Regions from separate parts of the Streptomyces sp. NPDC060000 genome, predicted to be linked through region 2. Evidence: predicted binding sites of a transcription regulator. Region 2 holds the regulator's gene; the other holds the start of a gene.

What was found. The regulator HrcA, encoded in region 2, represses chaperone genes, less so after heat shock. The targets are predictions, from matches to a motif close to TTNGCACTCNGNNNNNCNGAGTGCNAA.
Positions count from the first base shown of each region.
Region 1: groL (chaperonin GroEL) is a predicted target of HrcA. The motif match lies at 1,397-1,423, and genes of this name have one in related genera.

Region 1 covers NZ_JBHWUU010000089.1:8,668-22,909, forward strand. Annotated here, with positions in the region: gene groL (chaperonin GroEL) at 1-1,235, opposite strand, end outside; gene ACFWBB_RS35325 (cold-shock protein) at 1,603-1,809, opposite strand; gene ACFWBB_RS35330 (ubiquitin-like small modifier protein 1) at 2,339-2,614, opposite strand; gene thrC (threonine synthase) at 2,749-4,080, opposite strand; SAM riboswitch class I at 4,098-4,264, opposite strand; gene ACFWBB_RS35340 (glucosyl-3-phosphoglycerate synthase) at 4,434-5,405, shown strand; gene ACFWBB_RS35345 (trehalose-6-phosphate synthase) at 5,575-6,987, shown strand; gene otsB (trehalose-phosphatase) at 6,975-7,847, opposite strand; gene ACFWBB_RS35355 (DUF3263 domain-containing protein) at 7,905-8,168, opposite strand; gene ACFWBB_RS35360 (ABC transporter substrate-binding protein) at 8,545-9,792, opposite strand; gene ACFWBB_RS35365 (ROK family protein) at 10,000-10,941, shown strand; gene nagA (N-acetylglucosamine-6-phosphate deacetylase) at 10,941-12,176, shown strand; gene ACFWBB_RS35375 (carbohydrate-binding protein) at 12,788-13,753, opposite strand; gene cdgB (diguanylate cyclase CdgB) at 13,875-14,242, opposite strand, start outside.
Region 2 covers NZ_JBHWUU010000009.1:120,141-134,382, forward strand. Annotated here, with positions in the region: gene ACFWBB_RS07840 (IclR family transcriptional regulator) at 1-91, shown strand, start outside; gene ACFWBB_RS07845 (MFS transporter) at 267-1,562, shown strand; gene ACFWBB_RS07850 (adenosine deaminase) at 1,703-2,692, opposite strand; gene ACFWBB_RS07855 (ribonuclease Z) at 2,713-3,618, opposite strand; gene ACFWBB_RS07860 (HIT domain-containing protein) at 3,625-3,978, opposite strand; gene ACFWBB_RS07865 (S41 family peptidase) at 4,134-7,340, opposite strand; gene ACFWBB_RS07870 (hypothetical protein) at 7,386-7,883, opposite strand; gene ACFWBB_RS07875 (hypothetical protein) at 7,963-8,358, shown strand; gene ACFWBB_RS07880 (VOC family protein) at 8,300-8,692, opposite strand; gene ACFWBB_RS07885 (16S rRNA (uracil(1498)-N(3))-methyltransferase) at 8,724-9,470, opposite strand; gene ACFWBB_RS07890 (nitronate monooxygenase) at 9,467-10,555, opposite strand; gene dnaJ (molecular chaperone DnaJ) at 10,768-11,904, opposite strand; gene hrcA (heat-inducible transcriptional repressor HrcA) at 11,905-12,921, opposite strand; gene ACFWBB_RS07905 (MBL fold metallo-hydrolase) at 13,081-13,797, shown strand; gene ACFWBB_RS07910 (DUF3097 domain-containing protein) at 13,829-14,242, shown strand, end outside.

The sequences.
Region 1 (14,242 bases), on a different contig from region 2:
CCGGCGACGATGCCCTCCTCGACGGCGGCCTTCGCGTTACGGACGGCGTCCTCGATGCGGTGCTTGCGCTCCTTGAGCTCCACCTCGGTGGCGGCACCGGCCTTGATGACCGCGACACCGCCGGCGAGCTTCGCCAGGCGCTCCTGCAGCTTCTCGCGGTCGTAGTCCGAGTCGCTGTTCTCGATCTCGGCGCGGATCTGGTTGACCCGGCCGGCGACCTGGTCCGAGGAACCGGCACCGTCGACGATGGTGGTCTCGTCCTTGGTGATGACGACCTTGCGGGCCTTGCCGAGCAGGTCGATGGTCGTGTTCTCGAGCTTGAGACCGACCTCCTCGGAGATGACCTCGCCACCGGTGAGGATGGCGATGTCGTTCAGCATCGCCTTGCGGCGGTCGCCGAAGCCCGGGGCCTTGACCGCGACGGACTTGAAGGTCCCGCGGATCTTGTTGACGACCAGCGTCGACAGGGCCTCGCCCTCGACGTCCTCGGCGATGATCAGCAGCGGCTTGCCGCCCTGCATGACCTTCTCGAGGAGCGGGAGCAGGTCCTTGACGTTGGCGATCTTGGAGTTCGCGATCAGGATGTACGGGTCGTCGAGGACGGCCTCCATACGCTCCATGTCGGTGGCGAAGTACGCCGAGATGTAGCCCTTGTCGAAGCGCATACCCTCGGTGAGCTCCAGCTCCAGACCGAAGGTCTGGGACTCCTCGACGGTGATGACGCCTTCCTTGCCGACCTTGTCCATCGCCTCGGCGATGAGCTCGCCGATCTGGGTGTCGGCGGCGGAGATGGAGGCCGTGGAGGCGATCTGCTCCTTGGTCTCGACATCCTTGGCCTGCTCGAGCAGGGCACCGGAGACGGCCTCGACGGCCTTCTCGATACCGCGCTTGAGGGCCATCGGGTTGGCGCCGGCGGCTACGTTGCGCAGGCCTTCCTTGACCAGGGCCTGGGCGAGGACGGTCGCGGTGGTCGTACCGTCACCGGCGACGTCGTCCGTCTTCTTGGCGACTTCCTTGACCAGCTCTGCGCCGATCTTTTCGAACGGGTCCTCGAGCTCGATCTCCTTGGCGATGGAAACACCATCGTTGGTGATCGTGGGGGCGCCCCACTTCTTCTCGAGGACGACGTTGCGGCCCTTGGGGCCGAGCGTCACCTTCACGGCGTCCGCGAGCTGGTTCATGCCGCGCTCGAGGCCGCGCCGTGCCTCCTCGTCGAACGCGATGATCTTGGCCATGTGAAGTGGTCCTCCCGGACTGGGGTGGATTGCTCCGGACCGCGCTGGCGCCCGCGACGGACGGCTCGCCGGCCTCGTGGTTCCTTGCCCCACCTGGCCTGCGGGCCTCACCGACCCGATCCTCGTTGTCACTCTCACCTTCAGAGTGCTAACGCCAATGATTAGCACTCGACCCAGGAGAGTGCAAGCGCCTCCACCGGAAGGGCGCCCTTCCGGACGCTCCCGCCGGACGTCTCCGGACCGCCCGGACGAGTCCCGACCGAACCCTCGGACAGACCCCGGACAAGCCGAAGGGCTCGCACCCCCCAGGAGGTGCGAGCCCTTCGACAGACGTACAGAAGAACGACGCTGGCAGTCGGCGCGTGCTTCAGCCGGTCGCGAGACGGACCATGTCCGCCTGCGGCCCCTTCTGACCCTGCGAGATCTCGAAATCGACCCGCTGACCCTCTTCCAGGGTGCGGTAGCCGTCCATCTGAATCGCGCTGTAGTGGACGAAAACATCCGCACCACCGTCGACCGCGATGAAGCCGTACCCCTTCTCCGCGTTGAACCATTTGACGGTGCCCTGAGCCATGCCTAACTCCCCTATTACTGGCCCTTGCACAGATCCGCACTTCGCGGATCCGGGTCAGACCTCACCCCCCGGTTGGCTTGGGGGCGTGCGCCGGAACGCGTCGACCGCGGCCGAATGTATCTGTCCAACTGCCGTCTGCAACAGGTCAGTCGGACGAGAATTCCGGACGCGCGGGATCCGGAATGTGGCGAGAATTCGCCTGAATTGAGGGCAAGTCGGGCCCCACGAAGGCCGCAAATGCCACGAAAGAGGCACGCACTTTGGCTGCTTCTTGTCGGGCTCGAGGCGGAAATAAAATGCACCGGATCCGGTGATCGGGCCCGGGTTCCCCAACTGTACCGCGCTCAACCACACTGAATTGCCCCCTCCGCTTCTATCGCGGAGAGGGCAATTCGATGAACACTCGGTAATCGCTGTTACCGACGGTTACTACCGATGGGTAGTGAACGACGGTCAGTCATCGATCGTCGGCCGTTCCGTCACCGTCCAGCCGTCGTCCAACGTCGGAGAGACGTAGGACAGCAATCGTTCAGCCGCCGGCGACCGCGGGGATGATGGAGATGCCCGCGCCGTCCGGGGTCGCCGTCTCCAGGCCCTGCTCGAAGCGGACGTCGTCGTCGTTCACGTACACGTTGACGAACCGGCGCAGCTTGCCCTGGTCGTCCAGGACGCGGGCGGCGATGCCGGTGTGGTTCTTCTCGAGATCGGAGATGACCTCGCCGAGGGTGGCTCCTTCGGCGCTGACTTCGGCCTTGCCGCCCGTGTAGGTGCGCAGGATGGTGGGGATGCGGACGTTGACGCTCATGTCTTGTGGTCTCCGGTCGGGTAGTCGGTCTCAGGGGCGCGGGGCCGTGTGGATCGTGCGGCTGCCGCCGCGTGGGCGCGACCGGTCGGCACCGGCCCACCGCTCACCTACGGTCTTACAGCGGAGCGCCCCGCTCATGACGCGAGGCCGGCCTCTCGGAAGGAGTCGAGGTTCGGCCGGATGGTCGCGGTCAGACCGGTGCCGGCCACCGCGTCCAGCGTCTTCAGACCGTCACCCGTGTTCAGCACGACGGTGGTGAGCGTCGGGTCGAGAAGACCGTTCTCGATCAGCTTGCGCGTCACACCCACCGTCACCCCGCCGGCGGTCTCCGCGAAGATGCCCTCGGTCCGCGCCAGCAGCTTGATCGCGTCGACCACCTGCTCGTCGTTCACGTCCTCCACCGCGCCGCCCGTCCGACGCGCGATGTCGAGGACGTAGGGGCCGTCCGCCGGGTTGCCGATGGCCAGCGACTTGGCGATGGTCTTCGGCTTCTGCGGGCGCACGACGTCGTGCCCGGCCTTGTAGGCCACGGACACCGGGGAGCACCCCTCCGCCTGCGCGCCGAAGATCTTGTACGGCTTGTCCTCGACCAGCCCGAGCCTGATCAGCTCCTGGAGCCCCTTGTCGATCTTCGTGAGCTGCGAACCGGAGGCGATGGGCACGACCAACTGGTCCGGCAGCCGCCAGCCGAGCTGCTCGCAGATCTCGTACGCCAGCGTCTTGGAACCCTCGGCGTAGTACGGCCGCAAGTTGACGTTGACGAAGCCCCAGCCCTCGCCCGCCGAGTCGCCGATGAGCTCGGAGCAGAAGCGGTTGACGTCGTCGTAGTTGCCCTCGATGCCGACGAGTTCGCCGCCGTAGATCGCGGCCATGACGACCTTGCCCTGCTCCAGGTCGTGCGGGATGAACACGCAGGACCGGAAGCCGGCCCGGGCGGCGGCCGCGCCGACCGCACCGGCCAGGTTGCCCGTGGAGGAGCAGGAGAGCGTGGTGAAGCCGAACGCGCGGGCGGCCTCGATGGCCTGGGCGACGACGCGGTCCTTGAAGGAGTGCGTCGGGTTGCCGGAGTCGTCCTTGACGAAGAGCTTGCCGGCGTCGACGCCCAGCTCACGGGCGAGGTTGTCGGCCTGCACGAGCTTGGTCCAGCCGGGGTTGATGTTGGGCTTGTCGGCCACGTCCGCCGGGACGGGCAGCAGCGGCGCGTAGCGCCAGATGTTCGCGGGTCCCGCCTCGATGCGCTTGCGGAGCTCCTCCGTGTCGTAGGAGGAGAAGTCGTACGCGATCTCGAGCGGGCCGAAACACTCCTCGCAGGCGAAGACCGGGCCGAGGGGCACGCGGTGACCGCACTCGCGGCAGCTCAACGCGGTGGCCGGACCGAGGTCGACAGCGGGGGTCGTCGTAGAGTCGGTGGTGCTTGCAACGGTCGTGCTTGCAGCGGTCGTGCTTGCAACAGTCTGCGCAGCCATTGAGGCGAGGCCCTTTCTCCTCATCTTCCTCACGACGCACTTCGCCGTGAGACGGATTTGGCACCTTCCCGAGCCGGGAGCCTCGCTGAGCGTTCACCGAAGTGGATCAGTGTTCGTCACGAGACCGGCTGGAGGGTTGCCGGGGCTTCATCGGGCCGTATCCCTCTGCCCCTCTGGATGAGCGGTATGAAGTTGTGAACGCGGGCGACCTCGGACATGTGATGGTCATCCGCGTTGTTCAAGACTGTAACCGAAGGCCTGGACAGTTGAGATAGCCGTCCGAACCGCGAGATGGATCACACGGTCACCTTCCGTGCACCCGGTGTGATCACGACAGTGAGGAGCCGCAGACTGTGCTGCAAGAAACTGAGCGCTGGCTGACCACCCGCTCCTGGTCCCTGACCGACCGTCCGCTGCACCGGATCCTGGCCGCGAAGCGCGCCACGAACCAGTCGGTGTCCGTCGTCCTGCCCGCGCTGAACGAGGAGGAGACGGTCGGTGACATCGTCGCGATCATCCGGCACGACCTCATGCACCAGGTCCCGCTCGTCGACGAGATCGTCGTCGTCGACTCGGGGTCGACCGACCGTACGTCGCAGGTGGCCGCGGCGGCCGGCGCGCGGGTCGTCCACCGGGACGACATCCTGCCGCGCATACCGGCCATGCCCGGCAAGGGCGAGGTCCTGTGGCGCTCGCTACTGGTCACCACCGGGGACATCGTCTGTTTCATCGACGCCGATCTGAGGGAGTTCTCCTCCGACTTCGTCTCGGGGATCGTCGGCCCGCTGCTCACCGATCCCGGGGTGGACCTGGTCAAGGGCATGTACGACCGTCCGCTGGGCACGGAGTTGGATTCGCCCGCCTCCGGCAGGACGGCCGGCCAGGGCGGGAGGGTCACCGAGCTGATGGCCCGGCCGCTGCTCAACATGCACTGGCCGCAGCTGGCCGGGTTCGTGCAGCCGCTCGGCGGCGAGTACGCGGCCCGTCGCGGCCTGCTGGAGCAGCTGCCCTTCCCCGTCGGCTACGGCGTGGAGCTGGGCATGCTGGTCGACGCCCTGCACCTGGTGGGCCTGGACGCCCTCGCCCAGGTCGACGTGGGCGTGCGCAAGCACCGCCACCAGGACGGCCAGGCACTGGGCCGGATGGCGGCGGCCATCTACCGCACCGCCCAGCTCCGGCTGGCCCGCGGGCATCTGATCCGCCCGTCCCTCACCCAGTTCGAACGGAGCGCGAACGGCTTCGAGCCGCGTACCTACTCCGTGGACACCGAGGAACGGCCGCCGATGGCGGAGATCGCGGAGTACGCGACGCGCAAGGTCGCGTGACCTCGGGACGGGCCGTATACGGCGAATCCGGAAATACCGGCGATACCGGCCGCTATGACGGTGATACCGGGCGGTGGCGGCGACAGCGCCGATATACGGCCGGATACGGTCCGTCCACGCAGTGCGACCGTACGTTTGAGCGTTTACAGACCGGGCTAGGTTGAGGCTTATGGCTTCCACGCACGACACTGCTGCCCGGGCCGCCGAGGTGCTGGTCGCGTCCAACCGCGGCCCGGTCTCCTACGAGCTGGGCGAGGACGGCTCGCTGCACGCGAAACGCGGCGGCGGCGGGCTGGTCTCCGGCCTGTCGGCCATCGGGCCCGACGCGGGTGCCCTCTGGGTGTGCTCTGCGCTCTCCGAAGGCGACCGCGAGGCGGTCCGGCGCGGGGTCGGCGAGGAGGGCGTGCGCATGCTGGCCGTCCCGGCCGACGTGCACGCCGACGCGTACAACGGCATCGCCAACTCCGTGCTGTGGTTCATCCACCACCTGCTCTACCAGACGCCGCTGGAGCCCGCCTTCGACGCGGAGTTCCGCCGCCAGTGGGCGTCGTACGAGACCTACAACCGGGCGTTCGCGGAGGCGCTGGCCGAGGAGGCGGCGGACGGCGCGGCGGTCCTGGTCCAGGACTACCACCTGTGTCTGGTCCCCGGAATGCTCCGCGAGCTCCGCCCCGACCTGCGCATCGGGCACTTCTCGCACACGCCGTGGGCGCCGGTGGACTACTTCGCGCTACTGCCGACGGACATCCGCGAGCAGCTCCTGCACGGGATGCTCGGCGCGGACCGCCTGGGCTTCCTCACCCGGCGCTGGGCGGACGCCTTCACCGCGTGCTGTACGGAGTTCGCTGGCGGACCGGGCAAGACGCAGATCGGCGTGCACGGTCTCGGCGCGGACGCCGAGTTCCTGCGCGAGCGCGCGCACCGGCCGGACGTCGACGAGCGGCTTGCGGCGCTCCGTACGGAGATCGGTGAGGGGCGCAAGGCGATCGTCCGCGTCGACCGCACCGAGCTGTCGAAGAACATCGTGCGCGGCCTCCTGGCCTACCGGCAGCTGCTCGAGGACCACCCGGAGTGGCGTGAGCGGGTCGTCCACGTGGCGTTCGCCTACCCCTCCCGCCAGGATCTCGCCGTGTACCGCGACTACATGGCCGAGGTGCAGCGCCTGTCCGAGGAGATCAACGAGCAGTACGGCACGCCCGGCTGGACCCCGGTCCTGCTGAACCTCAAGGACGACTTCGCCCGCTCGCTGGCCGCCTACCGGCTGGCCGACGTGGCCCTGGTGAACCCCATCCGCGACGGCATGAACCTGGTCGCCAAGGAGGTGCCGGTGATCTCCGAGGAGGGCTGCGCGCTGGTCCTGTCCCGGGAGGCGGGGGCGTACTGGGAGCTGCGCGAGGACGCGATCACGGTGAACCCTTACGACGTGCTGGAGACCGCCCGTGCCCTGCACGAGGGGCTGAGCATGAAGCCGCAGGAGCGGGCCGAGCGCACGAAGCGGCTGGCCGCGGCGGCGACCGCGCTCCCTCCGGCCAAGTGGTTCCTGGACCAGCTGACCGCCCTGCGGGAGATTCAGCCGAGCTGAGCGGCCAGCTGCCGCAGCAGCCGCACGACCCCGGCGGGCCCGTCTACGACGAGGTCCGCGCGCTCCGCGAGCTCGCCGACCTCCGTGCTGCCGCTGCACACCAGCAGCCCGGGGACGCCCTCCGAGCGGAGCTTCTCCACGGCGGCGAAGGCGGGCAGGTCGCCGAGGTCGTCACCGGCGTAGAGGACGGAGCGCGCGCCGGTCTCGCGGACGTGCTCCAGCAGGGCGACGCCCTTGTCCATGCCCGGCGGGCGCAGCTCCAGGACCATCCGGCCGGGTTCGACGATCAGGCCGTGCCGGGCGGCGAGCTCGGTGAGGGGGGTTCGCAGTGCCTCGAAGGCGGCCTGGGGGTCGTCGGCGCGGCGGGTGTGGACGGCGACGGCCCGGCCGCCCTTCTCCTCGACCGAGACGCCCGGCAGGTCCCCGGCGGCGGCCAGGACCCGCGGGAGCTCTGCGCGGACGGCGGCCACTCCCGGGTGCGGGGCGGGGGCGCTGAGGGTGCCGGTGCGGGCGTCCCAGCGTTCGGCGCCGTAGTGGCCGAGGACGCAGAGGTGCTCCAGTCCTTCGGCCCCGGCGAATCCGCCGTGCCGTACGGCGACCTCGGCGGGCCGCCCCGTGACGACGGCCACCGCGGCGACCTTCGGGGCGAGGGCCGCGAGCGCGGGGACGGCGTCGGGGTGCGCCCGGGCGTCCTCCGGGTTCTCGACGATCGGGGCGAGGGTGCCGTCGAAGTCGAGCGCGACGAGGGTGGTGGACGGCCGGCCGACGATCGCGTCGAGCGCGTCGCGGCCCGCCGGGGTGACCGGAACGGGGAGGGTGAGGGGTGCGGGTTCCGTGGAGTGCGTCTCGTGGCTGCCCATACGGCGACCATAGCCAACGCGCGCCCGTGACCGGCGTTCCCCCCGCCTCTACTGTCGCTACTGCCGCTCTCCCCGCCTCGTCTCGCGGACCCTGCGCAGTCTGTTCACCGTGACCGGGTCGTGGGCCAGGGCCCTGGGGTCGTCCAGGAGGGCGTTGAGGAGTTGGTAGTAGCGGACCGGGGACAGGTCCAGTTCCTCGCGTATCGCCCGTTCCTTCGCGCCGGCGCCGGAGAACCCGCGCCGCTCCAGGGCGAGGATGTCCCGCTCCCCCGCCCCCAGCCCGTCCGCTTCCGCTCCCCGCTCCCTGTCCGCACGCTCCATGTCCGCACCGTAACGCCCGCCACCGACAGCGGCCCGGGGAGCCCGGCAGCCCCGGCAGCCCCGCCAGCCCCAGCGGACCGGCAGCCCCAGCGGACCCGGCAGCCCGGGCAGCTCCGGCGGACCCGGCGGACCGGCAGCTCCGGCGGACCCGGCGGACCGGCAGCCCGGCAGCCCCGGCGGACCGGCAGCCCGGCAGCCCCGGCGGCCCCAGCGGACCCGGCGGACCGGCAGCCCCAGCGGACCCGGCGGCCCGACGGACCGGCAGCCCGGGCAGCCCCGCAGCCCCGGCAGCCCCAGCGGACCCGGCGGACCGGCAGCCCGGCGGACCCGGTGGCTCGGCAGCCCCGGTGGCCCGGTGGCCCGACGGCCCGGGGGCTCAGCCGCCGGAGGTGGTGTCCAGCGTGCTGGCCGTGGTCTGGAGTTCGCCCAGCACCGCGGACGGGTCGCCGTTCGGGGCCACGGCCTGGCCGACGCGCTTCTTGATCTCCGCGCTGACCTTCGCCCACGAGGTCCGTCCGACCGGGTAGGTCTCGGAGAGCGGGAGTTCGTCCAGGAACGGCTTGAGGTCGGCGTCCTGCTCGGCCGCGCCCATGACCAGGGAGGCCGAGGCGGTGACCGGGAGCAGGTCGTACTCGCGGGAGAAGTCCAGCACGTTCTTCTCGTTGTAGACGAAGTCGAGGAAGTCGCCGACCTGCTCGCCGTGTCCGTTCTGCTTGAAGGCGGTCATCCAGTCGGCGACGCCCATCGAGACCTTGCTCGGGCCGCTGACGCCGGGCATCGGCACCATGCCGAACTTCACGCCCGTGGCGGCGGCCGCCTTCATCAGTGAGGGGTGCCCGTTGAGCATGCCCACGTCGCCGGCGGTGAACGCGGCGAACGCGGCGGCCCGGTTCAGCTTGCCCGGCGCGACCGGCCCGGTGAGGCCCTTGCCGACCAGGTCGTCCTTCAGCCAGTCGAAGGTCTCGACGTTCTCGGTGGAGTCGAGGCTGTAGGCGCTGACGGTCTGGGTGTAGCCGCCCCCGCCGCTGAGCAGCCACTGAAGGGTCTCGGCCTGCGCCTCCTCGGGCCCGAGAGGCAGCGCGTAGGGGTACTTCACGCCGTCGTCCTTGAGCGCCTTGGCGTCCTCGGCGAGTTCGGCCCAGGTGGTCGGCGGGGTGATGCCGGCCTTCGCGAAGAGGGTCTTGTTGTAGAACAGCAGCCGCGTGGAGGAGGCGAACGGCATGCCGTACTCCACCCCCCGGACCTCGCCCGCGTTGGCGAGCTGGGGCACGAAGTCCGCCTCGACGGGGATGGAGAGCACGTCGCTCACCTTGTAGAGCCGGTCGGCGGCCGCGTAGTCGGCGTACGCGCCGATCTGGGCCATGTCGGGCGCCTTGCCCGCGTCGACCATCTTCTTGACCTCGGCGTCCACGTCGTTCCAGGAGTAGACGGTCACGTCGACGGTGATGCCGGGGTGCTTCTTCTCGTACGCCTCGACGAGCTGGTCCCAGTACTTCTTCGAGCTGTTGGCGCTGCTGTTGCCGTAGTCGGCGGCGACCAGTCTCAGGGTGACGTCGTCGGAGCCTGAGGACAGTCCACAGCCGGTGAGGACCGCGGCCATGCCGAGTACGGACACCCCCGCCATGGTTCCCGTGATCGTTGCTGACTTCCGTGCCCGCCGCTGCACCGCACTGCTCCCAACTGATTGCTCATACCAATGGATCGCTATTCGGATTAAGGTCTACACCACCCATGTGGACTAGACCTCTTTCGGGCCTCCGCGGCGGCACGGTACCCCCAAGAGGCGTGAGTGGACTAGACCTCTCGCGGTTCCTCGGTCCACACTGTCACCGTGAGACATGTCATCGCCCTGGACGTGGGCGGCACCGGGATGAAGGCCGCCCTGGTCGGCGCGGACGGCACACTGCTGCACCGGGCCCGCCGGCCCACCGGCCGTGAGCGGGGACCCGACGCGGTCGTCGCCGGCATCCTCGACTTCGCCGCCGACCTGCGCGAACACGGCGCCCTGCGGTTCGGCGAGCCCGCCGCCGCGGCCGGCGTCGCCGTGCCCGGCATCGTCGACGAGGCGAACGGCGTCGCCGCCTACGCCGCCAACCTGGGCTGGCGGGACGTACCCCTGCGCGAGCTGCTCACCGGACGCCTCGGCACTCCCGTCGCCCTCGGGCACGACGTGCGCACCGGCGGCCTCGCCGAGGGCCGGATCGGGGCGGCCCGGGGCGCGGACCGGTTCCTGTTCGTCGCGCTCGGCACCGGCATCGCGGGCGCGATCGGCGTCGACGGCCGGGTGGAGGCGGGTGCGCACGGCTTCGCGGGCGAGATCGGCCACATCGTCGTACGGCCGGGCGGAAGCCCGTGTCCGTGCGGGCAGCACGGCTGTCTGGAGCGGTTCGCGTCGGCGGCGGCGGTGAGCGAGGCGTGGGCGGCCGCCTGCGGGGACCCGGAGGCGGACGCCGCGGACTGCGCGAAGTCCGTCACGTCCGGCGACCCGAACGCCGTCCGGGTCTGGCAGACGGCCGTCGACGCGCTCGCCGACGGCCTGGTCACCGCGCTCACCCTCCTGGACCCCCGCACGCTCGTCATCGGCGGCGGCCTCGCGGAGGCGGGCGAGACCCTGTTCACCCCGCTGCGCGACGCGGTCCGCCGACGGGTGACCTTCCAGAAACTGCCGGACATTGTGCCGGCGGCCCTGGGCGACAGCGCGGGCTGCCTGGGCGCGGGCCTACTGGCCTGGGATCTCCTCAACTCAACCGACCGTACGGAGGTAACCCCCTGATGGCCACCCCCCCAGGGGCGCGGGGAACCGCGCGACCTGCCACAACGCATCCGCGGCCCGCGACCGGCGCCCGGAGGCAGGTACTCACCGGCGCGAGGGTGGTACTCCCCACGGGTACGGTCCCCCACGGCCGCCTCACGATCGACGGCACGAAGATCACCGCCGAAGCCCCGCACGAGACCTCGCACGGGACCCAGCAGGGAACCGCGAAGGTCATCGACGTGACGGGCCACTGGCTGGTCCCCGGCTTCATCGACCTGCACAACCACGGCGGCGGCGGAGCCTCCTTCTCCGGCACGGCCGAGGAGGTCCAGAAGGCAATCCACACCCACCGTCTGCACGGCACCACCACCCTCGTCGCGTCGACCGTCACCGACGACATGGACTTCCTGGTCCGGCAGGCCGGCCTGCTGAGCGAGCTGGCCGAGCAGGGCGACCTGGCCGGCATCCACTTCGAGGGCCCCTTCATCTCGCCGTGCCGCAAGGGCGCGCACTCCGAGGAACTGCTGCGCCACCCGGACCCGGCGCAGGTGCGCAAACTGATCGACGCGGCGCGCGGCCGGGCGAGCATGGTCACCCTGGCGACGGAACTCCCCGGCGGCCTGGACTCCGTACGACTGCTCGCCGAGCACGGTGTGATCGCCGCCGTCGGGCACACGGACGCGACGTACGAGCAGACGGTCGAGGCCATCGAGGCCGGAGCCACCGTGGCCACGCACCTCTTCAACGCGATGCCGCCGCTCGGCCACCGCGCCCCCGGCCCGATCGCCGCGCTCCTCGAGGACGAGCGGGTGACGGTCGAGCTCATCAACGACGGCACCCACCTGCACCCGGCCGCCCTGGGGCTGGCGTTCCATCACGCGGGCCCGGGCCGGGTGGCGTTCATCACGGACGCGATGGACGCGGCCGGCATCGGCGACGGCCGCTATCTGCTCGGCCCGCTGGAGGTCGAGGTCAGCGAGGGCGTGGCCCGGCTGGTGGAGGGCGGCTCGATCGCGGGCTCGACCCTCACCCAGGACCGCGCCTTCCAGCGGTCGGTGACGATCGACCGGTTGCCGGTCGAGGACGTGGTGGCCGCCCTGTCCGCCAACCCGGCCCGGCTGCTGGGCATCGACGACCGGGTGGGCTCACTGGAGCCCGGCAAGGACGCCGACCTGGTCCTGCTGGACGAGAACTTCGAGCTCAGGGGCGTGATGCGCAAGGGGGACTGGGTGGTGGATCCCCAACTCGCCTGATACGTCCGCCCGCACAGGGACGGTGGCCGACCCGAGTACTGGGCCGGCCACCGGTCTCTAAGGCAGCTGTTGAGCCAGGTCGACATAGGAGCGTCGGCATGACGTGCCGGCCGATGAATGCCCAACACTGGGCGGGTCCGCTTGCCCGGACCTGCCCGACGCTCAAGTGTCTAGCATCTCCGGTTAGAAGAAGCCCCCGATGGCGACGCACTGGTGTGCGACATATCGCTTGACACCACCAATGTTCACCGTCACCCAGTGGTTATCCGACGGCCCGCCCGACCAGCAAGTGTACGAGCCACCAGTGACCTTGTCGCAGGACTCGAAAAAGCACTTGCGGAGGCCGCAAGAAGCAATCGTGGCGACAGAAGTCGAGCTGGTCGACGTGGAACTGCGGACATTTACAGAGTGCGTACCGAGGCGGACGCCACTGCTGTTGGTTCCGTTGCAACCGGCTTTCACTCCGCCCCACGGACCAGCGGTGACAGTCGCTGGCGAGACGGTGGCGGCCGACGCTGATGACGGTATTCCGAATACAACGGCAGCAGCAACCGCTCCGAAAACCGCCAGATGTTTCAGATTTGCCGTGCTGAGGAGAGCTAAGACCAGCCCTATCGGGTGACCTTCCCCTTCTTCACCCACAGCTGGTCCAGCAGGACGTTGCACTTGTCGCCGGCCTGGCATGAGACCGAGATCGTGTTGGTGCCCTTGGTGAGGCTGGGCCAGGTGTAGCTCGTGGTCCAGCCCTTGGCGAAGTCTCCGTCGGCGGCGTGCCTGTAGTTGTCCAGACCGAACTTGCTGCCGAAAGTCTTGCCGTTGACGGTGAGTGTCATTTCCTGGTCGTCACCGGTCGCGCTGTAGTGCGCGAAGATGGTGTAAGTGCCGTCCGACGGGATGCCGTTGACCGTCCAGGTGACGGAGTTGCCGACCTGGTTGAGGTTGCCGACGTAGACACCGCCGGCGGCCTGCGCGCCCTCGACGTCCGAGGCCAGCGCGGCGCTGCCACCGAGGTTCAGCGCCTTCGCGTCGACCGGGTCCGGCAGCTCGGCCTTGTCGGCGTCGTCGGCGGCCGACTCGCTGGGCGAGGCGCTCGCGGAGGCGGTGGCCGAGGTGGACGCCTGGCCGCCGGCCTTGTTGTCGTCGGAGCCGTCGTCGCCGTTCGCCATGGCGACCGCGATGCCGATCACGACCGCGGCGACCACCGCGACCGCGCCGATCAGCAGGCCCTTGGTGTTGGGGCCACGGCCACGCCCGCCGCCGCCCTGCACGGGCTGCCGGCCGGTGGAGGGCCCGCCGCCGGCGCCGAAGTTCTCCGGCGCCGCGTAGTTCGCGTTCGGCTGGCCGTACGTGCCCTGCTGCTGGGGAACCGTCGGCGGCTGGCCGTACTGCGCGGTCTGCCGCTGCGACTGCTGCCCGTTACGGCGCTCGCCGACCGCGCGCACTCTGCTGACCGAGTTGGGGTAGCCGTAGCCACCACCGGACGGCGGCTGGGCGCCGTTGGCCTGGCCGTCGGCGTAGAGGTAGCCGAACGGGTCGTCGTCCTCGGGCGTACTGGCCCCGTTGTTGCCGGACGTCATCCCTTGGTACTCCTCAGCAGGTGCGGGGTCGGATGCGATGGTGCGGTCAGACTGGCGAGCCTACCCGCTCCCCATGGCCCAAACAGGTGACTCTGCTCGCATCAACTCGCTGACCTGGTGATCATCCCGCACGCCGGTGCTGTTTGGGACGAGATCGTTTCTCGACGTACATACGCTCGTCGGCCGACTTCAACACTTCGTCCGCGGTCATCCCGCAATGTGCCCAGCCGATGCCGAAACTCGCGCCCACGCGCACGGCCCGCCCCTCGGCGCGGATCGGCTGGATGATCTCGTTGCGCAGGCGTACGGCGAGGTCGGCGGCGTCGGCGCGGCCGAGGCCGTCGGCGAGGATCACGAACTCGTCGCCGCCGAGCCGGGCGACCGTGTCGCCGTCGCGGACCTGGCGGGAGAGTCGGCGGGCGACCTCGATGAGGACCGCGTCGCCGGCGTTGTGGCCGAACCGGTCGTTGATCGACTTGAAGCCGTCGA
Region 2 (14,242 bases):
CGAGGAGCGGATCGTCGCGGTGATGCGGGAGATCAGGGCGAAGATCGAGGCGACGGCCCCGGGCTTCGGGGGCGCCCCCGACTGGCGGTAGCGCCCGCGCCTACCCTCCCTCCCCCACCGCAAACGCATGGTGATCCACATCACCCACCCCGCGCTTCACCTCGCACTCCGTGCTTGATACAAATTGCCCGCGCGTTCCTGTCCGTCGACGGTCGGCGCCCCAACCCTTGCTCCGAGCCGCCTCTTTCGCACGCCCTGGAACGCCCGTGTTCGCCCCACGCACCACCATGCCCTGGCCCGTCGTCGCCCTTTTCACGGCCGGGTACCTCGCCCCCTACCTGCTGCCGACCGTGGTCGGCCGACTGGACGCCGGGCTGCCGCTGTCCGCCACCGAGGCGGGAGCCGTCGGCAGTGCGCTGCTGCTCGGTTCGGCCGCCGCCGGGTTCCTGCTCGCCTCCCGTGTGGAGCGGATCGGGGCGCGGACGCTCGCCCGGATCGGCCTCACCCTCGCCGTACTGGGGTACGGCGGTGCCGCCCTCGCCGGTGACGTGACCACCGTGATCGCGGGCGCGGTCCTCGGCGGTCTCGGCTCCGGCACGGTCACGACGGTCGCCGCCACCCGGATCGCCGCCGAGCCCGACCCGCACCGTGTCTCCACGGCGGGCCTGCTCGGGGTCTCCGCGCTCGCGGGCGTCGTCTATCTGACGGTGCCGCACCTGGGCGCGGGGCACGGACAGCCGCTGGCCGCGATCGCCCTCACCGCGCTCGCGGTATGGCCGCTGACGGGCCGTCTGCCCGGCCGCACGGCACCCGCCCCCACCCGCCGCGAGGACCGCCCGCGGCTGCCCCGGCTCCGAGCCGGACTCGTCCTGGCCGCCGCCATGCCCTGCTGGTCCCTGGTCCAGAACTCGCTCTGGGGCGTCAGCGGCCGCATCGGCCTGACCCAGGCGCACCTCGGCGAGGCCACCGTCGGCGTCGTCTTCGCGGTGGCGCTGGGAGCCGGGCTCACGGGTGTGCTGGGCGCCGGGATGCTCGGGGCGCGGCTCGGGCGGGCGGTGCCCATCGGCGCGGGGACGGTTCTGATCGCCGGCTGCGTCGTCGCCAGCGCCTCCGCGACCGGGCCGGTCAGCTTCGCGGTCGGCGAGATCGCCTGGAACACGCTCTACCCGATCGTGCTGTCGTACCTGATCGGACTGGCCGCCTCGCTCGACCCGCGCGGCCGCTGGGCGGTACTCGTCGGGTCGGCGTCCTCGCTGGGCACGGCGGCGGGGCCGCTGACCGGGAGCGTGCTGTCGGCGTGGGCCGGGTTCCCGGCGATGGGGCTGGTCCTGGGGGCCGGGCTGCTGGTCGTCGCCGTACCGATGACCGCCGTCGCCGTGCGCGCGGGCGGAGGTTCGCCGGTCGCGGGCACGGTCCGGCGGCGCGGCGGCGTCCCGGAGCCCCAGGTGGTGGAGATCCCGGTGGTGGAAATTCGGGTGGACGGCTCGGCGGTACCCCTCCGGGACGCCTACGGCACGGCCGGCCCCCGGCCCGCGGGCGCCGCACCGGGGGCCGGCGACTGAGCCACAGGCCCCCTGGAGCGCGGAGCCGTCAGAACGTGCCGCTACCGGTAAGCGCATCTGCCAGTCAGTGCATCTGCTGGCAGATGCGGCTGCCAGTAGATGCGGCTGTCAGTAGGTGCGGCTGTCAGTAGGTGCGGCTGTCAGAACGTGTAGTTGTCGACCTCCGCGAGATACCGCGCCCGCCGCTCCTCGTCGTCCTCCAGGAACGAGGCGACGAAGGAGTTGCGGGCCAGTTCGCGCAGCCGCTCCTCGCCCAGGCCCAGAGCGGCGCCCACCGCGTCGAAGTTGTCGCCGGCGTACCCGCCGAAGTAGGCGGGGTCGTCGGAGTTGACGGTGCACAGCAGCCCGGCGTCGAGCATGGCGGGCAGCGGGTGGTCGGCGAGGACGTCGACGGTCCGCAGCCGGACGTTGGACAGCGGGCACAGCGTCAGCGGGATCCGCTCCCGCACCAGCCGCGCGACGAGCGCCGGGTCCTCCATGCACCTGAGGCCATGGTCGACGCGCTCCACGCCCAGCACGTCCAGGGCCTCGGTGATGTACTCCGGCGGACCCTCCTCACCGGCGTGCGCGACGCGCCGCAGCCCGAGGGCGGCCGCCGCCTCGTACACCTCGCGGAACTTCACCGGCGGATGGCCGACCTCGGCGGAGTCCAGGCCGACCCCGGTGATCCGGTCGAGGTGGGGCCGCGCCGCCTCCAGGGTCTCCAGCGCCGACTCGGCGGACTCGTCGCGCAGGAAGCAGAGGATCAGACGGGTCGAGATGCCGTGGTCGGCCTCGCTGCTGCCCAGCGCGCGCCACAGCCCCTCCACGACCGTGCCCATCTCCACCCCGCGGGCGAGGTGGGCCTGCGGGTCGAAGAAGATCTCCGCGTGCCGCACGCCCTGCGCGGCGGCCCGGGCGAGATAGGCGTTCGCGAGGTCCTCGAAGTCCCGCTCGGTGCGCAGCACGGCCATGAGCTCGTAGTACAGGTTCAGGAAGGACTGGAGATCCTCGAACTGGTACGCCTTGCGGAGCTCCTCCGTGTCGGCGTACGGCAGCGCGACCCCGTTGCGGGCGGCCAGCTCGAAAGCCAGCTCGGGCTCCAGGGTTCCTTCGATGTGCAGGTGCAGTTCAGCTTTGGGGAGGGGCATCAAAGCATCGTACGGCCGCTTTACCGCCGTTTCGGAACCGGCACCCGCAGGAGGTCGTACGCCACGGTCAGCTCGCCCTCGAACCCGGCCGCTCGCGCCTGCCGCTCGAACTCCTCCGCGTCCGGGTAGCGCTGGCTGAAGTGGGTGAGGACGAGATGTCGCACCCCCGCGTCCCGAGCCGCCCGCGCTGCCTGGCCGGCCGTCAGATGCCCGTGGTCGACGGCGAGTCGCTCGTCCTCGTCGAGGAACGTCGACTCGATGACGAGCAGGTCGGCGCCGTCGGCGAGCGCGTGCACCCCGTCGCACAGCCGGGTGTCCATGACGAACGCGAACCGCTGTCCGCGCCGCACCTCGCTGACGTCGTCCAGCGACACCCCGCCGATCGAACCCTCCCGCTGGATCCGGCCGACGTCCGGCCCCTTGATGCCGTGCTCGGCCAGCCGCTCGGACAGCATGCGACGGCCGTCGGGCTCGACGATCCGGTAGCCGTAGGACTCGACGGGGTGCGACAGCCCGGCGGTTTCGAGCCGGTAGGACGAGGTGGTGGCGAGGACTCCGTCCGCGTCGACCGGCGCCTCGGTGATGCCTACCGTCTCGCGGTAGGCGGTGGAGTGGCGCAGCCGGTCGAAGAAGCGCTGTCCGGAGCGCGGGAAGTGCGCGGTTACCGGATGCGGGACCTGGTCCAGGTTGATGCGCTGGATGACGCCGGCCAGCCCGAGGGAGTGGTCGCCGTGGAAGTGCGTGACGCAGATCCGGTTGAGGTCGTGCGCGGCGACCCCGGCGCGCAGCATCTGGCGCTGGGTGCCCTCGCCCGGGTCGAAGAGGATGCCCTCGCCGTCCCAGCGCAGGAGGTAGCCGTTGTGGTTACGGTGCCGGGTCGGGACCTGGCTGGCGGTGCCGAGCACCACCAGTTCGCGTACGGACACGGCGGTCTATCCGGGGGGCCAGTGCAGACCGCGGCCGCCGACGACATGGGCGTGGGCGTGCCAGACGGTCTGGCCCGCGCCGGTCCCGGTGTTGAAGACGACGCGGTAGCTCTCCAGCTTGTCCAGGTCGGCGACCGCCTGCGTCTCGCGCAGCACGTCGGCGGCGAGCTCCGGCGCGCCGGCCGCGAGGGCGGCGGCGTCCCGGTAGTGCGCCTTCGGGATCACCAGGACGTGGGTGGGCGCCTGGGGGTTGATGTCCCGGAACGCGATGGTCGTCTCGGTCTCCCGCACGATCGTCGCCGGGATGGTCCCCGCGACGATCTTGCAGAACAGACAGTCGTCCTGCGCTTCCCCTGCCATGCGAGTTCCTCCTCGGACGGTTGATCAGTACGGGGGCATGGTAGCGGGGGTGGCCTGCTCCAGCCGGTCCGGCGCTTGAGGACGAGGCCGTTCAGGCCGAAGCGGGGGTCTGGGGGCGGCAGCCTCCGGAGACGGTCGCACCGACGCCGGGTGAGCTATGACCCCGGCAGCAGCGGAGGCGTCTTCGCCGGCGTCTCGCGCAGAGCGGCCAGCGCCAGCGACACCGCCTCGTCCAGCTGGACGTCCCGTCCGGCCGCGTAGTCCTGGGGCCGGGTGACCACCTCGACGTCGGGATCGACGCCGTGGTTCTCCACGCCCCACCCGTACCCCTCCAGCCAGAACGCGTACTTGGGCTGCGTGACGAGCGTCCCGTCGACCAACCGGTACCTGCTGTCGATCCCGATCGTCCCGCCCCACGTACGCGTGCCCACCACCGGCCCGATCCCGAGCGCCTTGATCGCCGCGTTGACGATGTCCCCGTCGGACCCGGAGAACTCGTTGGCGACGGCGACGACGGGCCCCCGGGGCGCGTCCTCCGGATAGCTGGACGCCCGCATCCCGCGCGGCAGGTCCCAGCCGACGATGCGCCGGGCGAGCTTCTCGACGACCAGTTGGGAGGTGTGGCCGCCCCGGTTCTCCCGCACGTCCACGACCAGCCCCTCCCGCGTGACCTCCACCCGCAGGTCACGGTGGATCTGGGCCCACCCGGGCGCCTGCATGTCGGGCACGTGCAGATACCCCAGCCGGCCGCCGGAGGCCTCGTGCACATAGGCCCGCCGGTCCGACACCCACGCGTGGTAGCGCAGCGTCTCCTCGTCCGCGACGGGGACGACGACGGCGTGCCTCGGCTCGCCCCCGCCGGACGGCGAGATCGTCAGCTCGACGATCCTGCCCGCGGTGCCTGCGAGCAGCGGTCCGGGCCCGGTGACCGGGTCCACCTGCTGCCCGCCGACGGCGACGATCGCGTCACCGGCCCGCACCGCGACGCCGGGTGCGGCCAGCGGGGAGCGCGCGTCGGGGTCGGAGGTCTCCGAGGGCAGGATCCGGTCGATGCGCCAGCTGCCGTCGGGGTGACGGGAGATGTCCGCGCCCAGCAGGCCCTGCCGGGCGCGGCCGCCGTGGCCGCCGCGCGGTGTGACGTAGGCGTGCGAGGTACCGAGTTCGCCGTGCACCTCCCACAGCAGGTCGACGAGGTCGTCGTGGGTCGCGACCCGCTCCAGCACGGGCCGGTAGCGGTCGAGGACGCCGTCCCAGTCGACTCCGCCCAGATCGGGCCGCCAGAAGTTGTCCCGCATGATCCGGCCGGTCTCGTCGTACATCTGCCGCCACTCGGCGGTTGGGTCGACGCTGCGGCGGACCCGGCCGAGGTCGACGGTGATGTTGCTGTCGCTGTCCTCGTCGCCCGAGGCGCGCCGGTCGCTCGGGACGACCTTGAGCTTGCCGTCGGTCCACAGCAGCAGCCGCTTGCCGTCGCCGCTGACCTCGTAGCCGTCGGCGTCGGCGGCGAGGTGTTCGATGCGCTGCTGGGCGAGGTCGTAGCGCTCGAGTTCGGTGTGCGGGTCGGGGTCGTCCGGGGTGGCGCGGGAGGCGCCGAGGACACCGCGCACGGGGTGCCGCAGCCACAGGACGCCGTCCTTCGCCGCGGCGAGGCCGGAGTAGCGGCCGGCCTCCACCGGGAAGGGGACTATCCGGTCGGCGAGGCCTTCGAGGTCGATACGGGTGGTCGGGATGCCCTCGCTGTCGGGCGTCTCGTCCTTGTCGGGGGCCTCGAAGGGCCTGCCGTGCCGCTGCGGGCCGAAGGGGGACGGGGTGGTCGCCGCGAGGGTGATGAGGTGCGGGCGGGCGCCGGCCACGAAGGAGAGATCGAAGACGTGCTCGTCGTAGACCGGGTCGAAGGCGCGCGCGGAGAGGAACGCGAGGTGCCTGCCGTCGAGGGTGAAGGCGGGCGCGTAGTCCCGGAAGCGCAGCGGGGTCGCCTCGGTGACCGACAGGTCGGTGACGTTGGCGAGCTTGAGCTGGCTGAGCGGGCGCGGCCCGGGGTGCGACCAGGCCAGCCATGCCGAGTCGGGTGAGAAGACCAGGTCGGACACCTCGCCGTCGGGGCTGCTGTCGACCTCGCGGACCTCACCGGACTCCCGCTCGACGAGCAGCAGCCGCCCGTCGTGCGCGGCGACGGCGGCCCGGCTGCCGTCGGGCGCCATGGCGAGCTCCAGGACCCGGCCGAGCCGTCCGGCGGCGAGCCGGCGCGGGGAGGCGCCGGGGGCCGGCCCGGTGGCCGGGGCGAACTCCAGCGCGTCCTCCCCCTCGGCGTCCGTCACCCACACGACCCATTCCTCGCCCTCCGTGCGGAAGGTGCGCGGCAGCCGGGCCCGGACGCCGGGTTCGGCGGCGAGCGCGCGGGCCGGTCCGCTGCGGTGGGTCACCCAGTGCACGGCTCCGCGTACCTCCACGGCGCTGCCGCGCGCGGTGTGGTCGGGTGCGGCGGCGCCCAGCCACCGGGCGGCACTCACCGGGTAGGGGCGGCGGTCGGCGCGCTGCCCGCCGAGGCGGCTGTCGAGCCGACGCGGTTCGGCGCCGTCGAGGTCGTCGAGCAGCCACAGCTCGCCCGCGGACATGTACACGACCCGGGTGCCGTCACCGGCGGCGTGCCGGGCGTAGAAGCCTTCGAGGGGGGTGTGCCGCCGTAGGTCGGACCCGTCGGCGAGGGAGGAGTACAGGGCCCCCGTGCCCTCGTGGTCGGACAGGAACGCCAAGCGCTCCCCTGCCCACACCGGGTACTCGATGTTGCCGTCCAGCTCCTCGTGCAGCCGGACGAACTCCCCGTCGCCCTCCCGGTCGATCCACAACCTGCCCGCCGTACCGCCCCGGTAGCGCTTCCAGTGGGCGGCCTCGCGGCCCATCGACGCGGACAGCAGCACGGTGTGCGGGCCGTGGGCGACCGTGCCGACCGGCCCGTACGGCAGGGTCGTCGCCGGGCCGCCGTCGACGGGGACGGCGCGGGCCCAGCTGCGTCGCAGGGTCGCCTGGTCGTGGGTGCTGACGGCGAGGACCTGACCGTCCGGGGTCCAGCCCCGCACCCGGGTCTGCCGGCTCCCCCAGTACGTCAGCCGGGTCGACGGGCCGCCGTCGACGGGGGCGATGTGCACCTCGGGGGCGCCGTCGCGGGCGGAGGTCCAGGCGACCATGGTGCCGTCGGGTGAGATACGCGGCAGGGTCACCGGCCTGTTGTCGGCGCTGACGCGCCAGGCGCGCCCGCCGTCGAGGGGGGCCAGCCACACGTCGTCCTCGGCGGTGAAGGCCACCAAGTCGCCGTGCAGGTGGGGGAATCGGAGGTATGCGGCAGGCGTCGCGGACTGGGTCACCGGATCACTGTATGCAAGGGCGGGACCGCAGGTCAGGGCTTTCGATCACTTCCCTCCGCCGCCTCCGTTCCCGCCTCCGCCCATCGTCTCGGTGACGGTGACGGTCACGGTGACCGTCGGGCGGGCGCCCGGGCGGGCGGAACCGGACGGGCTGACCGGCGAGGGCGTCGCGGACTTGCAGTCACCGAGCCCGCTCACCCGGAACAACTGCTTCTTGCCGACGACAGCGGTGAGATCCCCCCGTACACAGGCCCCGTCGACCGCCCGTGCGACCTGCCCCTTGACCGTGATGTCCCGCCCGTCGGCGGTCTTTCCCCGGCAGTCCACGGAGGCGACGGTCCCCGCCTTCCGCTGGTCCTTGTACTGGGCCGTGCAGGTCAGCCAGCGCACGTCCACGTCCCGCCGCTGGATCTCGGCCGTCGCGGCCTCGTCGGTGGTGTACGCCACGGACATGGTGCTCAACCCGCCCGGCTCGCACGCCACGACGCCGATCGCCGCCCCGGCCACCACCGGGAGAAGCCAAATACGCCTCAATGCCCCCATGGACGGCAGCGTGCCACTCGGGCAGGCGGTGCGGTAGCCCGTATGCGGTCACATTCCGCGCGGGTTCTACCGTGGAGGCATGAACGACAAACGGCGCCGGAGGACCCTCGTCGTGGACGAGTCGACCACCTATGTGTGGACGGTCCGCCACCGGCACGGGGACGGACGGCCGTGCCAGGAGGTCCTCACCCTGCACCGGGACGGCGTGCGCACCCACATCGTCTTCCAGGCCGGTGAAGGGCGTTACGTGGGCAGCGTCGCCTACGGGCACAGCGGCGGGGTGGGCGACCGCCACCATCACCTCAACCTGAACAGACCCGGTGTGGTGCGCGCCCTGGTCGACGAGGCCGTCAATCGGGAACTGCTGCCACTGGAAGGGGAGTTGAACGGCTGGGAGTTGTTCACCACCGTCGCGCTCAGCCAATCAGCAGGAGCCACTCCTGAAGTTCCACCAGATTGCCCTCAGGGTCCTTGAGGTGGGCGACGCGCATCCGGTCGGTCATCGGGGCGGGGCCGTGGATCAGGGTGGCGCCGCGGGCGGTGATCCGCGCACAGGTGGCGTCCAGGTCGTCGACGCGCAGGGCCACCAGGGACCGGTGACCGTTCGCCGCACCGCCCAGTTCGCCGAGCACCCGCGCCATCATCGCCCGGTCCTGGATGGCGATCCCCGTCGAGCCGGTAGCGGGAGAGAACTTCTCGTACGGTCCGTGCTCCGCCCCCGACTGCGGCTTGAGCCCGAGGACGTCGGCGTAGAAGTGGTAGCAGGCGGCGAAGTCGGTGACCAGCAGCCTTACTTGGGCGAATTCCACGGTTTTCTCCCGATGGGCGGACCGATGGGGGTCAGGACCAGCGACCGGTCCTGCCCATGATCAGGGACGCGGCCGCCGTACCGGCTGTCGAGGTGCGCAGGACGCTCCGCCCGAGCCGGTACGCCTTCGCGCCCGCCTCCTCGAAGAGCGCCAACTCGTCGGGCGAGACGCCCCCTTCGGGTCCCACCACGAGCACGATCTCACCCCCGGTGGGGAGTTCGGCGGTGGCGAGGGGCGCACTGCCGTAGTCGCGGTCCTCGTGCAGGACGGCGGCGAAGTCGGCCCGGGCGAGCAGCGCCGCCACCTGCCGGGACGTCGACGCCTCGGCGACCTCGGGGAAACGGACCCGGCGGGACTGCTTGCCGGCCTCGCGGGCGGTGGCCCGCCACTTGGCGAGCGCCTTCGCGCCGCGCTCGCCCTTCCACTGGGTGATGCAGCGCGAGGCCGCCCACGGCACGATCGCGTCGACGCCGGTCTCGGTCATCGTCTCGACGGCCAGCTCACCCCGGTCGCCCTTCGGCAGGGCCTGGACGACGGTGATCCGGGGCGACTCGGCGGGCTCCTCGATCACCTCTCCCAGGCTCACCACCAGCCGGTCCCTGCCCTCCGCGGCGGCGACCTCGCCCCGCGCCCAGCGTCCGGCGCCGTCGGTGAGGACGACCTCCTCGCCGGTCCGCAGCCGCTTCACGGAGACGGCGTGCCGGCCCTCGGGGCCGTCCAGCACCATCGTGGAGCGGGAGGCCGGGAATTCGTCGACGACGAAGACGGGCGCGGTCATGAGAGACCGCCGTCACCGGCCGGGTACTCCGACAACGCTGTCCGGGCCGCGGCGATTTCGGACACCAGGACCTCCACCAGTTGCCCGGCGGGCAGCTCGCGGGCCAGCCGGTGGCCCTGTCCCGCCCAGAGCGCCATGCCCTGCGCGTCGCCCGCCCGCGCGGCCGCCTTGCGCAGCGGCGCGGTGAGGTGGTGGACCTCCGGGTAGGCGGCGGGCGCGTACGGGCCGTGCTCGCGCAGGAAGCGGTTGACCAGGCCGCGGGCCGGTCGGCCGGAGAAGGCGCGGGTCAGTTCGGTGCGCACGAAGAGGGGGTTGGTCAGCGCCTGCTTGTGCAGGGCGTGCGCGCCGGACTCGGGCGTGACGAGGAACGCGGTGCCCAGCTGGGCCGCGCTCGCGCCTGCCGCGAGGACCGCGGCGATCTGGCTGCCGCGCATGAGCCCGCCCGCGGCGACGACCGGCAGGTTCACGGATCCGCGGACCTGGGCGATCAGCGCGAGCAGTCCGATGCCGGAGCCGTCGGTCTCGGGGTTGTCCCGGTGGGTGCCCTGGTGCCCGCCGGCCTCCACGCCCTGCACGATCACCGCGTCCGCGCCGGCCCGCTCCACCGCCAGGGCCTCCTCGGTGGTGGTCGCCGTGACCAGGGTGAACGTTCCCGCGCGCCGCAGGGACGCCAGCGTTTCGCCGCTCGGGACGCCGAAGTGGAACGACACCACGGGCACCGGGTTGTCCAGCAGCACCGAGAGCTTCGCGTCGTAGCCGTCGTCGCGGCCGCTGTCCGGGTCGCCGAGCTCGGTCTCGTACCAGGCGGCCTCACCGGCCAGCTGGTGGGCGTAGACCTCGACGGCGCCCCTCTCCGCGTTCTCCGGCTGCGGCATGAAGAGGTTCACGCCGAAGGGACGGGTCGTGAGGCTCCGCAGTTGCTTGATCTCCTGGTACAGGCCGTCCGCCGTCTTGTACCCGGCGGCCAGGAATCCGAGCCCACCGGCCTCGCACACGGCGGCCGTCAGCCGCGGGAGGGAGACACCGCCCGCCATGGGGGCCTGCACGATCGGATGAGGGAAGAGATCGGTCAGTGCGGAGGACATGACGGCATGTTGTCACGTCCTCCGAACAAGTCCGAATCGGCCCTTCCCATTGGCACGTGCCAGCTCTTCAGCCCGTCCGGGGGTCCCCTCTCAGGGGGAACTCGAGGACGAGGCCGCCGGTTCAGCGCCGAAGCGGGGGTCTGGGGGCGCAGCCCCCAGGGGCGGGAGGGGAAGGGGCGGCGGGGGCGGAAACAGCCCCCGCGCAGCCACCGTCACCGCCCGTTGAACGCGTCCTTCAGCCGGGAGAACAGCCCCTGCTGCCCGGGCTGGAACTGCCCGATGGGCCGCTCCTCACCCCGCAGTTTGGCCAGCTCCCGCAGCACCCGCTCCTGCTCGGGGTCGAGCTTGCTCGGCGTCTGGACCTCGACATGCACGATGAGGTCACCACGCCCCCCGCCGCGCAGATGCGTGACGCCCCGGCCGTGCAGGGGGATCGACTGGCCGGACTGGGTGCCGGGCCGGATGTCGACCTCTTCCATCCCGTCCAGCGTCTCCAGCGGCACCTTGGTGCCGAGCGCCGCCGCGGTCATCGGCAGCGTCACCGTGCAGTGCAGATCGTCACCGCGCCGCTGGAACATCGCGTGCGGCAACTCGTGGATCTCGACGTACAGGTCACCGGCGGGGCCGCCGCCGGGGCCGACCTCACCCTCGCCCGCGAGCTGGATCCTGGTGCCGTTGTCGACACCGGCCGGGATCTTCACGGTCAGCGTGCGGCGCGACCGCACCCGTCCGTCGCCCGCGCACTCCGGGCACGGGGTCGGCACCACGGTGCCGAAGCCCTGGCACTGCGGGCACGGGCGCGAGGTCATGACCTGGCCCAGGAAGGACCGTGTCACCTGCGACACCTCACCGCGGCCGCGGCACATGTCGCACGTCTGGGCCGTGGTTCCGGGGGCGGCGCCCTCGCCGCTGCACGTGGTGCAGACGATCGCCGTGTCGACCTGGAGGTCCTTGGTGGTGCCGAAGGCCGCCTCCTCGAGGTCGATCTCCAGCCGGATCATCGCGTCCTGGCCGCGCCGGGTGCGCGAGCGCGGACCGCGCTGCGACGCCGTCCCGAAGAACGCGTCCATGATGTCCGAGAAGTTCCCGAAGCCACCGGCGCCGAAGCCGCCCGCGCCACCGCCCCCCGACTGCGACAGCGGGTCGCCGCCGAGGTCGTAGACCTGCTTCTTCTGCGGATCCGACAACACCTCGTAAGCGGCGTTGATCTCCTTGAACCGCTCCTGGGTCTTCGGATCCGGATTGACGTCCGGGTGCAGCTCGCGTGCGAGCCGCCGGAAGGCCTTCTTGATCTCTTCCTGCGACGCGTCGCGGCGCACGCCGAGGACGGCGTAGTAGTCCGTGGCCACTTACGACTCCGCCAGGATCTGTCCGACGTACCGTGCCACTGCGCGTACCGCTCCCATCGTTCCCGGGTAATCCATGCGGGTCGGTCCGACCACGCCGAGCTTGGCGACTGCCTCGCCGCCCGAACCGTAGCCGACCGACACCACGGAAGTGGAGTTGAGTCCCTCATAGGCGTTCTCGTGACCGATGCGTACGGTCATGCCCGAATCCCCCGCCTCGCCAAGGAGCTTGAGGAGCACGACCTGCTCCTCCAGTGCCTCCAGAACGGGCCGGATGGTGAGGGGAAAGTCATGTCCGAAGCGGGTCAGATTGGCGGTACCGCCGATCATCAGCCGCTCCTCGTTCTCCTCGACGAGCGTCTCCAGCAGAGTGGAGAGCACCGTCGTGACCGTGCCTCGGTCCTCGGCCTCGAAGGCGTCCGGCAGATCTTCCACCAGATGCGGCACGTCCGCGAACCGGCGGCCCGCGACCCGGCTGTTGAGCCGCGCGCGTAGATCCGCCAGCGAGGTCTCCCCGAAGGGTGCCTGGCAGTCCACCATCCGCTGCTCGACCCGCCCGGTGTCCGTGATCAGCACGAGCATCAGGCGCGCGGGCGCGAGCGAGAGAAGCTCCACGTGCCGCACGGTCGAACGGGTCAGGGACGGGTACTGCACGACGGCGACCTGCCGGGTGAGCTGCGCGAGCAGCCGTACGGTCCGGGCCACCACGTCGTCGAGGTCGACGGCGCCGTCGAGGAAGTTCTGGATGGCCCGCCGCTCGGGACCGGTCATCGGCTTGACGCCGGCCAGCTTGTCGACGAACAGCCGGTAGCCCTTGTCCGTGGGGATCCGCCCGGCACTGGTGTGCGGCTGGGCGATGTACCCCTCGTCCTCCAGGGCGGCCATGTCGTTGCGGACCGTCGCCGGGGAGACACCGAGGCTGTGCCGCTCGGTGAGCGCCTTCGACCCCACGGGTTCCTCGGTGCCGACGTAGTCCTGGACGATGGCGCGCAGCACCTGGAGCCTGCGTTCACTCAGCATCGCGCGCACACCTCCAGCAGTCGTCCCCAGTCCCCTGGGTGCCTCGCCTGGCACTCTTCACATCCGAGTGCCAGCGTTCCCCGGCCCAGTGTACGGCTGTGGGGTACACCCGGGGCAAGGTAGGCCCCTGGCGCAACGTCGTAGGGCTAGCGTCGCGGTATGACGGTGACTTGGGAAGAGCTCGGATGGGAGCGGGTCGCGGCCGGAGTGGGGCGGGTCCGGCTGCCGGGCTGGGACTGCACGGCGGGGCTGGTCGTCGGGGCGGGTGCGGTCCTCATGATCGACGCGGGATCGAGCCTGGCGGAGGGGGTGCGGCTGCGGGCCCACGCCGAGGAACTCGCCGGTGGCCGTGTGACCCATCTCGCGCTCACCCACCCGCATTTCGACCATGCGTTCGGTGCGGCGGCCTTCGCCGGCGCGGAGGTCTTCGGGGCGGTGGGCGTGGACACCGTGCCGGCCGAGGAGCTGCGGGCGGACGCGGTGCGCAACGGTCTCGACGAGGCGGCGGCGACGGAGGCCGCGGACACGCTCGTCCGGCCCCGGCACCTCGTCTCCGGCGAGTGGACCCTCGACCTGGGCGACGGCCGACAGGTCCTGCTGGCGAACGTCGGGCCCGGTCACACCGCCCACGACCTGGTGGTCCTCGTCCCCGGCAGTCCCGGGGCGGTGTTCTGCGGCGACCTCGTCGAGGAGTCCGGCGAGCCGCAGGCAGGACCGGACGCCGTACCGTCCCACTGGCCCGCCGCCCTCGACCGTCTCCTCGATCTCGGCGGCGAGGACGCGCTGTACGTACCCGGTCACGGGGCGGTGGTGGACGCCGCCTTCGTACGGGCGCAACGGGACGCCCTGAGCGCCCGTTTCGGCGTGTCGCCCTGACCGGCCCCGGACTTCTCCTATCGTCATCCGAATGCGCCAGTACCACACCGACCTGACCCCTTCCTGGAAGAAGCCGAAGCCGGTCCCCGAGGTCCCGGCCGAGCCCGGCCTGGTGGTGGAGGAGCCCGGCACCGGGTTCTGCGGGGCGGTGATCCGCTGCGAGGCGGGCACGGTGACCCTGGAGGACCGCTTCGGCAAGCACCGGGTGTTCCCGCTCGAGCCGCGCGGCTTCCTGCTGGAGGGCAGGGTCGTGACCCTCGTACGGCCTCCCTCCGGCGGTCCCGTACGTCCCAGCCGTACCGCCTCCGGTTCGGTCGCCGTCCCCGGCGCACGCGCGCGTGTCGCCCGCGCCGGCCGTATCTACGTCGAGGGCCGGCACGACGCCGAGCTGGTCGAGAAGGTGTGGGGCGACGACCTGCGCGTGGAGGGCGTGGTCGTGGAGTAC